3 regions of the Streptomyces pluripotens genome follow, and region 3 is predicted to be linked to each of the others. Evidence: riboswitches for the same ligand, from Rfam matches in the RefSeq annotation. Region 3 holds a riboswitch; each other region holds the start of a gene.

Region 1 (3,803 bases), 3.6 Mb from region 3:
GCGCAGCCGGCGGCCGATCCACGGCACGAGGAACTCACGGGCCCACTGGACGTCATCGCGCCGTACCTCCAGAGTTCCCCGGGGTGGCAGCGGTGGCCACGGCTGTTCCGGATCGGCCGGGACGTCGAGGCCGAGGACCTGGCCGGCGCGCAACGCCACGCGCGTGTGGCCCTCGGGGGAGAGGTGCAGCCGGTCGCTGTCCCAGGCCCTGCGGTCCTGCACGGACTTGAGGGACCACAGGTCGAGGACGGGGCAGCCGTAGCGGTCGGCGATGGCACGCACGTGTCCGTTGTAGGTGGCTATCTTGCCGCGCAGATGCTTGAGCACAGGGACGCCACGAGTGTCGAAGCCGGTCGTCACCATCACCGTGCCCGCAGCCTCGGTGAGCCGGACCACGGCCCGCTCGAACCGCTCGGCCACGTCGTCCGGGTCGGTACCGGGGCGGATGATGTCGTTGCCGCCCGCGCAGAGGGAAATCAGGTCCGGGGCCAGCTCGACGGCTCTTGGGAGTTGATCAGCCACGATCTGGTCCAGCAGCTTCCCGCGCACGGCGAGGTTGGTGTATTGGAAGTCGCCCTCGGGACGCCGGTCTGCGAGCAGCACCGCGAGCCGGTCGGCCCAGCCCACGAACGCCCCGTCGGGGCCGGGATCGCCGACGCCCTCGGTGAAGCTGTCCCCCACCGCTGCGTACGACCCGATCACTGATCTGTTGTCATTCTTCGAATCGTCAACCACATCGGACCATGATTCACCTCCGGATGTGACCTACGCGACCGTAGGCAGGGGTTGACGGGCGGTGAGATGAGCCACTCCCTGGTGTGGTGCGATCCAGGAATACGGCCACCTCTGAACGCGTTGAATGCGTGATCGCCGCGCCAGGGGGGTGCCGGAGGTATCGGAGGCCGGCCCCCGAACATCGGAGGCCGGCCCCCGGTTCGAGACCCGGGCGAGTGGTCCAGGACAGGAGGGTCGCGTAGCTGGGGCGGGAGATTCCTCAGCCCACTGCGACGCCGTGCTGGCGCAGGTACCCGACCGGATCGACGTCGGAGCCATAGTTCGGCGTGGTGCGGATCTCGAAGTGCAGGTGCGGGCCGGTCACGTTTCCGGTGGCACCGGACAGGCCGATCTGCTGGCCTTCGGACACCGTTTGGCCGGCCGAGACGGAGAGCTGGGAGAGGTGGGCGTACTGGGCGTAGTAGCCGTCGTTCAGCCTGATGACGACCTGGTTGCCGTAGGCACCTCCCCAGCCGGCCGCGACGACCGTGCCTGCGGCCACGGCCTTCACGGAGGTGCCGGTCGGGACGACGAAGTCGACACCGGTGTGGTAGCCGCTCGACCACATGCTGCCGGCCACGTGGTAGCCGGTGCCGATGGCGGCACCGGTCACCGGGAGGGTGTAGCCGGTGGAGGCGGCTGTCACGGCGGTGGAGCCGGATGACGGGGAGACCGGAGCCGCCTGCGACGTGGCGGACCGCGGGGCGCCCGGGGACGCTGAGGTCCCGGTGGTGTGCTGGGGGGTGGCGGACCCGGTACGGGCCTGCGCGCCGAGCGTGAGCCTCAGGCCCGGGTGGATCAGCGACGGGTCGCCGCCGATGGCCTGCCGGTTGTCGTCGTAGAGCCGGTGCCATCCGCCACGGACATGCTGCCTGTCGGCGATCACCGAAAGGCAGTCGCCGGGCTTCACCGTGTAGTGACGCACACCTGGACTCGGCTGGGCGGCCTCCTTCACCACAGTCGGAAGGGATCGCATGGCCCCGGCGGAAACGGACTGCGACGCGGGGGCCGCGTGCGCTCCGGTGGCCCCGATGAGCGGGAGGGCCAGCGCGGCCCCGCCGGTTCCGGCGGCAGCGACGGAGCGGGAAAGACGCTGGGTCTTGGGACGTCGGTGCTTACCCTTCGCGGGCATGGCGCATTCCTCTCCGGCGCCTGCGAGGTCAGCTGTCGGGTTCGGGCTGGAGCTGCCCGGCCGCGGTGTGCGGCTGCACCCCTGGCCTGTCACGGAGACCGGACAGGCAGTCGTACCTGGTGGGTCCCCCGCTCCTGCCGAACACGGGTCAAGTGTGGGGACTCCGGGCGGCGGCAGGACTCGGCGTTCCGTCCGGATTGGTGGCGAACGTAAGGGAGTGGGACGCACGGAAACAAGCAGCCGGTTCCCGCCGGTCACGAATCCGGTGATCAAAGACGGAAACCACCGTCACTCTCCGTGAATTCCCGCCGCCTACGTCCTTGCAATTCCCCTTCAAAACAAGCGAATTACAGAAACATGACACACGACGTACGGTCACGAATATGATGCTCCTCACGCAACGGCGCACCATGACCCCCTATTCCATGGCGAGTTAGAGCGAAGGCTGCAATTCGGGTAGAAAGCTCAGATGCGACGCAGACGGAGAACCGTCGCATCCAGGTCGCCACGCAGCCCGGTTCGCAGTCCGCCATGGAGCAGGACAGCGCCCCTGTGCACTTCGCCCGTTTCGCGGCATTCATAGGAAGCCGTCGGATCGAGTCCCCGCAACCGCAGCGCTGGAACCGGCTCGCCATAGCCCTGCGCCTGCAGCCAGGCCAAGATCACGACCTCCTGCCCCAGGACGTACTGGACCGCACTCAGCCCGCCCGTCGGGGGCCTGAGCCGGTACAGCTCGCCACGCTGGACCACCGGACGGATCCGCTTGTACAGCTCCACCCACAGCCGGGCCTCGGCCAGCTCCTCCGCACTCCACCGCACCAGGTCGCCACCCACGCCGAGCACCCCGGCCATGGCGCTGACGAAACGGAACCGCAGCGTACTCACCCTGCCGTTGAGCTGGGTATTCGGACTGTCCGTGACCCAGGCGGCCATGACCCGGGCGGGGTGGATCTGACTGAAGCCGTACTGAATGACCAGCCGGTCCAGTGGGTCGGTGTTGTCGGAGGTCCACACTTGGTCGGTGCGGCTCATCACTGCGAGGTCGATCCGGCCACCACCACCGGAGCAGGACTCGAAGGCGACCGCGGGGTGGGCCGCGCGCAACCGGTCCACCAGGGCGTACAGGGCACGCACGTGGTCCACCCACAGATGCTGCGGATACGGCTCCCCGGGCCAGCCGGCATCGGTGAAGCAGCGGTTGAAGTCCCACTTCACATAGTCGATCGGAGCACTCGACAACAGTGCGTCCAACTGCTCCCACAGATATTCCTGGACGTCCTCTCGGGCCAAGTTGAGGACGAGTTGATTGCGCAGCTCCGTCCGCTTACGTCCCATTTGGTATTGCACCCAGTCCGGGTGGGCGCGATAGAGATCGCTGTCCGGATTGACCATCTCCGGCTCGACCCAGACACCGAACTGCATGCCGAGTCCATGTACCTGGTCGGCGAGGGGCTTGAGGCCGCGCGGGAAGCGGTCGGGGGCGGCGGTCCAGTCACCGAGCCCGGCGCGGTCGCTGGTGCGGGCACCGAACCATCCGTCGTCCACCACGAACAGCTCGACGCCGATGCCGGCGGCCCGGCGGGCCAGGGCGGCCTGTTGCTCCTCGCAGATGTCGAAACCGGTGGCCTCCCAGGAGTTGAAGAGGACGGGCCGGTCCCGCTCCGCGTCGGGGATGATGTGAGCACGCTGGTACGCGTGCCAGGTACGACTGGCCCCGCCGAAGCCACCACCGCTCCACAGGCCCGCGAAGACCGGGGTGGTGTACGACTCCCCCGACCGAAGGAGCAGCAGGCCGGAGTCGTCGTAGCCGGCGCCACCGGTGATCTGCACGCGCGCGTCAGGGAGTTGGGCGACCGCGATGCGCCAAGAGCCGGACCAGCCCAGCGCACAGCCGTAC
Region 2 (3,803 bases), 1.6 Mb from region 3:
CTTCGCCTTCACCTGCGCCGGCGTCAGCTGTGGTGCGGCGTGCCCCGTTCCTTCGAAGCCCGTTGCGGTGGCCGCGCCCGCGAGGGCGAGCGTGGCGGCCGTCCGGGCCGTATGGCCGCCCAGCGGGCGTTGCCGGGGCTTGCGGTGCGCTGCCACCTGTACCGTCACGTCCTTTCACGGGACTGGATGGGACTAGTACGACCGAGCGTTCGGTGTGCCCGGCGGCGCCCCGCACAGGGGGAACGGACCGCCGCCGGGCCCTTCTCGGCGGTGGTGTCCGACTGCCGCCCCTGGCCCGGGCGGCGATGGGGAGCCGGTCACCTGGAGGAGGACGCTAAGCCGCACTGTGACGAGTGGGTAACGCGTGTACGGAACTGGCTCTGAAGGATCAGGATGTGACCTTGTGTGACAGCACGAGCCGCCTGGAGGCACCGGCTTCACGCGGTGCGGTGACCGAAATGCGGAAAGTGGCGAGGTCAGGAGGCGTGGGGTGCTAGGGGCGCATGGATGCAAGATCCATGCCGACGCCGGGCGGGCCCGGTGAAGGGCGGCCCGCGCACCTCTGGTTAGGCTCCGGCACCATGGACGTACTCATCCATTTCTTCGTCGGCCTGCACATCATCGGCATCGCGGCGCTACTCGGCGGTTTTCTCACCCAGATGAAGGCGATAGGCCAGGGCACGGCCCGGTTCGTCCCCGGGATGCTCCATGGTGCCCTGACCATGCTCGTCACCGGAGTCGCCCTGGTCGGCCTCCACCAGGCCCACGGCTATCCGGTCAACACCGTCAAGATTGGTGTGAAGCTGGCGCTGCTGATCGTGATCCTCGGGCTGGTCTATGTGAAGCGCGACGAGGAGCGGATCGACAAGGGCCTCTTCGGGCTGGTCGGCCTGCTGACCACGGTGAACATCTTCATCGCCGTCCTGTGGACCTGACACTCGACCGCGCACTCCACGGCCGCCCGCCCGTGCCGTCGAGCCGGCCGCGAGCACCGGATGCGACGCCCCGCGCGCTCGGAGACCCTGCCGTACCCGCGCGACGCGCATGGGCGCGGGTACGTGCAGACGGCGGGGTCAGGCCGGACGCACCACGTGGTGGACGGTCGACTCGCCACCGTGGTCGAGGGACTCCTCGCAGACGTACGTGCCGGGCTTCGGGGCGTGGATCATGCTGCCGTTGCCCGTGCAGAGTCCCACGTGGCTGCAGTCGTCATGAAAGAAGACCAGGTCACCGGCGCGCGCGTCATCGGGGGAGACCGGGGTACCCGCGGCGGCCTGCTCTCGGGCGCCACGGGGGAGGGTGACACCGGCGGCCTTCCAGGCGGCCTGGGTGAGGCCGGAACAGTCGTAGGAGCCAGGACCGCTGGCACCGCTGACGTACGGCTTGCCGATTTGGGCTCGGGCGAAGACGACCGCCCTGTCGGCCCGCGTGGCCTGGGAGACGGAGGAGGCGCGGCCCCGCGGCGCCGGATCCTCCCGACCGCGCTGTCCGGCCGCGGCCGTCGGTCCGTGCTCCCGGGCCACCAGGCGGCCCAGGAGTTCACGCGCGGTGGCGAGCTTGTGCTGGACGTCGGCCTTGGCGGTCTTCACGTCGTAGTGCGAAGCCGTCGGCGTCTCCGGGCTCCTGGTGGCCTTGCCCCGATCGGCGGCGTCCCGCACGCGTGAGGCCAGCCGGTTCATCACCAGGTTCTGGGCGAAGTGATCCTGCGGGTACTCCGCGAGAAGAGCGGTGGCCGAATCCTGGGTGGTCGCGAAGGGCCCCAGCCCGTCACGGGCCTTGGTGCGCCGGCCCGCGCGCCGGGCGCCTTCCCCGTGCGGTTCGCCGGACCGGGGCCGCTGCAGGGCCGCCGCTTCCCCCTCCGGCGCCGAGTCGGGCCGGCGGTAGAACTCGTCGATCTTCTTCTCGATCTCCTCCGGGCTGGGCCCGCCGTCACCGGCGGGTGCCGCCGGGGTCGGCTGGGGCAGTACGGCCACCGACGCGAGGGTGGCGGTGGCGAGAGCGGCGGGAGAGGGGGTGTGCACACCCGCTCCGTGGGTCCCGCCGGGGCGCGTCTTGCGGTGCGACGCCAAGGGAGGCGACTCCTTCCAATGTGCCGCCTGCCGGGTTAGCTGTCGGGTTCGGGCGGGTGCTTCGGAAGGGTTGCCCTACGGCGTCATCCCAGGTGGGATTCGGCCGATTCACCCCAGGATCGGTGGGTCCCCGGCTCCGGGCACCCGTGCGGGCGCGCCGGACTCGGCGGAGGCCGTGCGGCCCGGCGACGTTCGCCGGAAGGGGGTCGTGCGGCCTGACGGCAACTTAGCCAACTCGTGTGACTTCTGTGAAGGTTGGTGAGCGGTATGTCCGATACATTTCCGTGACCTGAGGATGGTTTCGCGCACGGGTGATCACGTACCTGCGCAGCGTGAAGGGCTGATCGGTGCCCGGGCGGTGAAGATCGACCCATCGGGAATCCGGCCGGGTTCGGGGGACGGCGACCGGTTGTCGGTGCGGCGCCCTAGACTCGTAGAGCGATGAGCAGCCTCTTTGACGACAGCTTCCTGGCGGACCTCCAGCCCCCGCGCGGGCACGAGGAGGAACCCCCGCCACCGCCCGAGGGCGATCACGCTCCGGAGCCCCTTCCGGACGATCTGTTCGGCGGGAAGTTCGACGTGCCGCAGGACCGGGACGCCCACTACCGCGGCGGAGCCCCGCGCCCCGTGCTCGACCCGGCGGCGCTGCTGCAGGGGCTGAACGAGAACCAGCGTGCCGCAGTCGTGCACGCCGGCTCGCCACTGCTCATCGTCGCCGGCGCAGGCTCCGGCAAGACCCGCGTGCTCACCCATCGCATCGCCCACCTGCTCGCCGAGCGGAATGTCCACCCGGGCCAGATCCTCGCGATCACCTTCACCAACAAGGCTGCGGGCGAGATGAAGGAGCGGGTCGAGCGGCTCGTCGGCCCGCGTGCGAGCGCGATGTGGGTGATGACCTTCCACAGCGCGTGTGTGCGCATCCTGCGCCGGGAGTCGAAGAAACTCGGATTCACGTCGTCGTTCTCGATCTACGACGCCGCTGACAGCAAGCGCCTGATGGCCCTGGTCTGCCGCGACCTGGACCTCGATCCCAAGCGCTTTCCGCCCAAGTCCTTCAGCGCCAAGATCAGCAACCTGAAGAACGAGCTGATCGACGAGGAGGACTTCGCCGCCCAGGCCAACGACGGCTTCGAGAAGACCCTCGCCCAGGCCTACGCCCTGTACCAGTCGCGGCTGCGCGAGGCGAACGCCCTCGACTTCGACGACCTGATCATGACGACGGTCAACCTGCTGCGCGCCTTCCCGGACGTCGCCGAGCATTACCGTCGCCGCTTCCGGCACGTCCTGGTCGATGAGTACCAGGACACCAACCACGCCCAGTACGCGCTGGTTCGCGAGCTCGTCGGGACCGGCGAGCACGACGAGAGTGCGCCCCCCAGCGAGCACGACCTCCCGCCCGCCGAGCTCTGCGTGGTGGGCGACGCGGACCAGTCGATCTACGCGTTCCGCGGTGCGACGATCCGCAACATCCTCCAGTTCGAGGAGGACTACCCGAACGCGACGACGATCCTGCTGGAGCAGAACTACCGTTCCACGCAGACCATCCTGTCCGCCGCCAACGCGGTCATCGAACGCAACGAGTCCCGCCGCCCGAAGAACCTGTGGACCAACGCGGGCCAGGGCGCACGGATCACCGGGTACGTCGCCGACACCGAGCACGACGAGGCCCAGTTCGTCGCAGACGAGATAGACCGCCTGGTCGACGCGGGCGAGGCCCGGGCGGGCGACATCGCC
Region 3 (3,803 bases):
GGGCACGGCTCCCGTTTCGGCGTCTCACCACCCCGCTCACCGACGCGTTCAACCGCAACCTCACCGCCATCGAGGGGCTCGCGGGCCTCACTTGAGGCCGAGCAGTGCGTAAGTGCGCGGCAGAACAGTGAAGTCGGCGGGGCTGCGGTGTCCGTATTCTCTGATCATGGCACCCACCCCCGCATATGCACTGATCGCGACCGACCTGGACGGGACGCTGCTGCGCGGCGACGACACCGTCTCCGACCGGTCTCTCGCCGCGCTCGCCCGGGTGGCGCGGGCCGGAGCCCGGCACCTCGTCGTGACGGGCCGCCCGGCCCCGCGGGTGCGGTCGTTGCTGGCCCAACTCAGCTGCGCGGGCCTCGCGGTGTGCGGGCAGGGGGCCCAGGTCTACGACGCCGGAAACGACTGCCTGCTGTGGTCGGTCCGGCTGGACCGCGAGCTGGCCGAGACGGCGCTCGGCAAGATCGAGGCCGAAGTGGGGCAGGTGTTCGCGGCCGTCGACCAGGACGGTGTGGACGGGCTCACGCTCATCGAACCCGGATATCGGATGCCCCACCCGACCCTGCCCGCGGTGCGGGTCGGACGCCGCGACGACCTGTGGTGCGAACCCATCAGCAAGGTGCTGCTGCGCCATGCCACCTTGTCCGATGACGAGTTGGCGGCCGTGGCGTGCGCGGTGGTGGGCTCGCTGGCGACGGTCACCATGTCGGGGCCGGGAACCGTGGAACTCCAGCCGCGCGGGGTGACCAAGGCGACCGGGCTGGCGCTGGCCGCCGAGCATCTCGGCACTGGTCCCGAACGGGCCTTGGCCTTCGGTGACATGCCCAACGACATCCCGATGTTCGACTGGGCCGCGCACGGGATCGCCATGGCCAACGCCCATCCCGAACTGAAGGCCGTGGCCGACGAGACCACCTCGTCGAACGAGGACGACGGCGTCGCCGTCGTCCTCGAAAGACTCTTCCTCGCCGGCTGAACCAGCTGAACCAGCTGACCGGCTGGCTGGCGCATCAGCGCGACGCTGTCCGACGGGAAGCCGGTGCGCACCGGGTCGTCAGGTGCCGGTGCGCACCGGTCCGTCAGCGGTGGGGCGCCGGTCCGTCAGTGGTGGGGCGCCGGTGGGGCAACGGGGGTGTGCCGGTGGGGCAGCGGCGACGCGCCGCTCTGCCGGCTGTCAGTACGCGCCGTACACGTTGTCGATCGACCCGTACCGCGCGGCCGCGTAGTTGCAGGCGGCGGTGATGTTGGCGACCGGGTCGTAGGGGTCGAACGAGGTGCCGGCCACGTGGTACGCGGCGAAGGTCGGGTCGATGACCTGGAGCAGGCCCTTGGACGGGGTACCCGCGGCGGCGTTGGAGTCCCAGAGGTTGATGGCGCGGGGGTTGCCCGAGGACTCCCGCATGATGTTGCGGTAGATGCCGTTGTAGGTGCCCGGGATGCCCTTCTGGGCCATGATCGCGAGGGACTCACGGATCCAGCCGTCGAGGTTGTTCGGGTACCCGGCGATGGTGGTGGCCGCCGCCGTGGCAGGACCGGTGGCCGCGGAGGCGGACGTGGCGCCGATGAGCGGCACCGCGAGGACGGCGGCGCTGGTGCCGAGCACGGCGAGGGTGCGGACGAGCCGGTTGTTCCGGGAACGGCGGTACTGAGCGGCAGCAGGCATGGGGAAGTTCCTCTCCGACGCCTGCGAGGTGAGCTGTCGGGTTCGGGCGGGGAGGTGCCCGGCCGTGCCCTGGAGGAGGCACGGCTTCACCCCTAGCCGTTCCGGTGCGGCATGTGCCGTCCGGTCAGGCGACTTACCTGGGTCCCCCGCTCCTGCCGTACGAATGAGTTCGTCGATGGGTTACGCGGGCGGCGGCAGGATTCGGCGTCCGCCCGACGGCCGGGAACGTATGCGAGGGCACATGTCGGGAACAAGTGCCGGATTCACACAACGCACTATTTGACCTTGGTCTGCGCGTTATGGGGTGCTTGATCCTTTTCGGCCGTCTGCCCCCAACTCGCCGACGGGTAGAGGGAGAAGGGGCGTCGGCGGCCGGAGTGGGACGATGATGGTGCGTGACTCAACTCACGAAATGGCAAAGTGCAGCAAATCAGACAAGGGGTATTCAGGGTATTCGGGGTGTTCGGGGTATTCGTACCGGATCCGGATCCGGATCCGGGTGAGGGTGGGGTCTGTGATGTGAGGCTCTGGTGGCGGTGTGGGCGTTACTCCACTTATCACACATTTCGCGACAAAGTGAATGTATTGCCGCTAAGTCAACGAATGTCCGTTCTTATCAACCGATCAAAACCATAGCGATCATGATCCAATACCGCCCGGGCTGGACCGGTGGGCGCTATCGGTGATCGAAACCGGACCGGATACGCTGACTTGAGTGAGGGCAGCGACCTATCGACAAACCGTGTAATCGCCAGCAGGCACCAGCAGACAGGAGACCTCTCGTGACCGTCGTCGGGCCGTTCGGGCTGAACGTGCGGGACCAGGCGCTGGAAGCCGATGTCCAGGCCGGATTGGTGGCTGTCGAAGAAGGCTTGCTCGAAGCCACCAAGAGCGAGGTCCCTTTCATCACCGAGGCCGCACAGCACCTCGTGCGGGCCGGCGGGAAGCGGTTCAGGCCGCTGCTCGTCATGCTCGCGGCGCGATTCGGTGACCCGTCCGCGCCGGGCGTGGTGCCGTCCGCGGTCGTCGTGGAGCTGACCCACCTCGCCACGCTCTACCACGACGACGTCATGGACGAAGCGGCCGTGCGACGTGGCGTGGACAGTGTCAACACCCGCTGGGACAACTCCGTCGCGGTCCTCACCGGTGACTTCCTCTTTGCTCGCGCTTCCCAGATCCTCGCCGACCTGGGCCCGGAGGCCGTCCGGGTGCAGGCGCTCGCCTTCGAACGGCTGGTCACCGGTCAGATCCTGGAGACCGCAGGTCCCGTGGACGGCCGCGACCCGGTCGAGCACTACCTGGAGGTGCTCAGCGGCAAGACGGGCGCGCTGGTGGCGGTGTCCTGCCGGTTCGGCGCCATGATGTCCGGCGCCGACGAGCAGGTCGTCGACGTGCTCACCCAGTACGGCGAACGTCTTGGGGTCGCCTTCCAGCTCGCGGACGACGTCCTGGACATCGCCTCCGACTCCCACGAGTCCGGCAAGACCCCCGGCACCGACCTGCGGGAGGGTATCCCGACGCTGCCCGTGCTCCACCTGCGCGAGCAGGCGGCCCGGCTGGGGCTGCCCGAGGACGTCGCCTTGTGCGAACTGCTGGACTCCGACCTCAGCGACGACACCCGGCACTCCGAGGCGCTGGCCGCGCTGCGCGCGCACCCCGCGCTGGAACAGGCCCGCCGGGACACCGTCCGGTACGCGGAGGAGGCGCGGGCCGCCCTGGCGCCGCTGCCGGACTGCGACGCCAAGGCGGCGCTGACGGAGCTGTGCGACGCGGTGGTGCACCGCGCCGGCTGATGGCCCGCGCGGGACGGTGCCGTGCACGACCCCTACGGGACCCCGAGCCGCCACACCTGCGTGTCATACCGCAGGCGTAGACGGAGTTGCCTCCGAGGACTGACGCTTCCTCACGGCCGGTCTGGTCAGATGGAGACCAGGGACATCACCACTCCTCACCGATTCGGGTGAGAATGGCGGCTCAGGTGGACCAGCGTGAGGACGGCCGCCGCCGACAACGGAGGTAAGGCACACATGGCACCGTACGATTCCGACGAAACAGCGGTCGCCGCGAGGGACGAGCACTCGGGCTCCGGTCGGCGCAAGGCCGCCCGGTACGCCGTCCCCGTGGCGGTGGTGGGGGT

Evidence for each region. Region 3 has a riboswitch for cyclic di-AMP ahead of LK06_RS12750 (transglycosylase SLT domain-containing protein). Riboswitches for the same ligand answer to the same signal wherever they lie in the genome.
Region 1: another riboswitch for cyclic di-AMP. It lies ahead of LK06_RS28790 (M23 family metallopeptidase); the one in region 3 lies ahead of LK06_RS12750 (transglycosylase SLT domain-containing protein).
Region 2: another riboswitch for cyclic di-AMP. It lies ahead of LK06_RS20280 (C40 family peptidase); the one in region 3 lies ahead of LK06_RS12750 (transglycosylase SLT domain-containing protein).

Annotation. Positions count from the first base shown of each region.
Region 1 covers NZ_CP021080.1:6,495,561-6,499,363, reverse strand. Annotated here, with positions in the region: gene LK06_RS28795 (SGNH/GDSL hydrolase family protein) at 1-702, opposite strand, end outside; gene LK06_RS28790 (M23 family metallopeptidase) at 995-1,906, opposite strand; cyclic di-AMP (ydaO/yuaA leader) riboswitch at 1,911-2,063, opposite strand; gene LK06_RS28785 (alpha-galactosidase) at 2,372-3,803, opposite strand, start outside.
Region 2 covers NZ_CP021080.1:4,470,137-4,473,939, forward strand. Annotated here, with positions in the region: gene LK06_RS20270 (C40 family peptidase) at 1-156, opposite strand, end outside; gene LK06_RS20275 (hypothetical protein) at 582-935, shown strand; gene LK06_RS20280 (C40 family peptidase) at 1,074-2,021, opposite strand; cyclic di-AMP (ydaO/yuaA leader) riboswitch at 2,078-2,248, opposite strand; gene pcrA (DNA helicase PcrA) at 2,511-3,803, shown strand, end outside.
Region 3 covers NZ_CP021080.1:2,866,780-2,870,582, reverse strand. Annotated here, with positions in the region: gene LK06_RS12755 (HAD family hydrolase) at 167-979, shown strand; gene LK06_RS12750 (transglycosylase SLT domain-containing protein) at 1,178-1,666, opposite strand; cyclic di-AMP (ydaO/yuaA leader) riboswitch at 1,670-1,851, opposite strand; gene LK06_RS12745 (polyprenyl synthetase family protein) at 2,449-3,459, shown strand; gene LK06_RS12740 (LolA family protein) at 3,694-3,803, shown strand, end outside.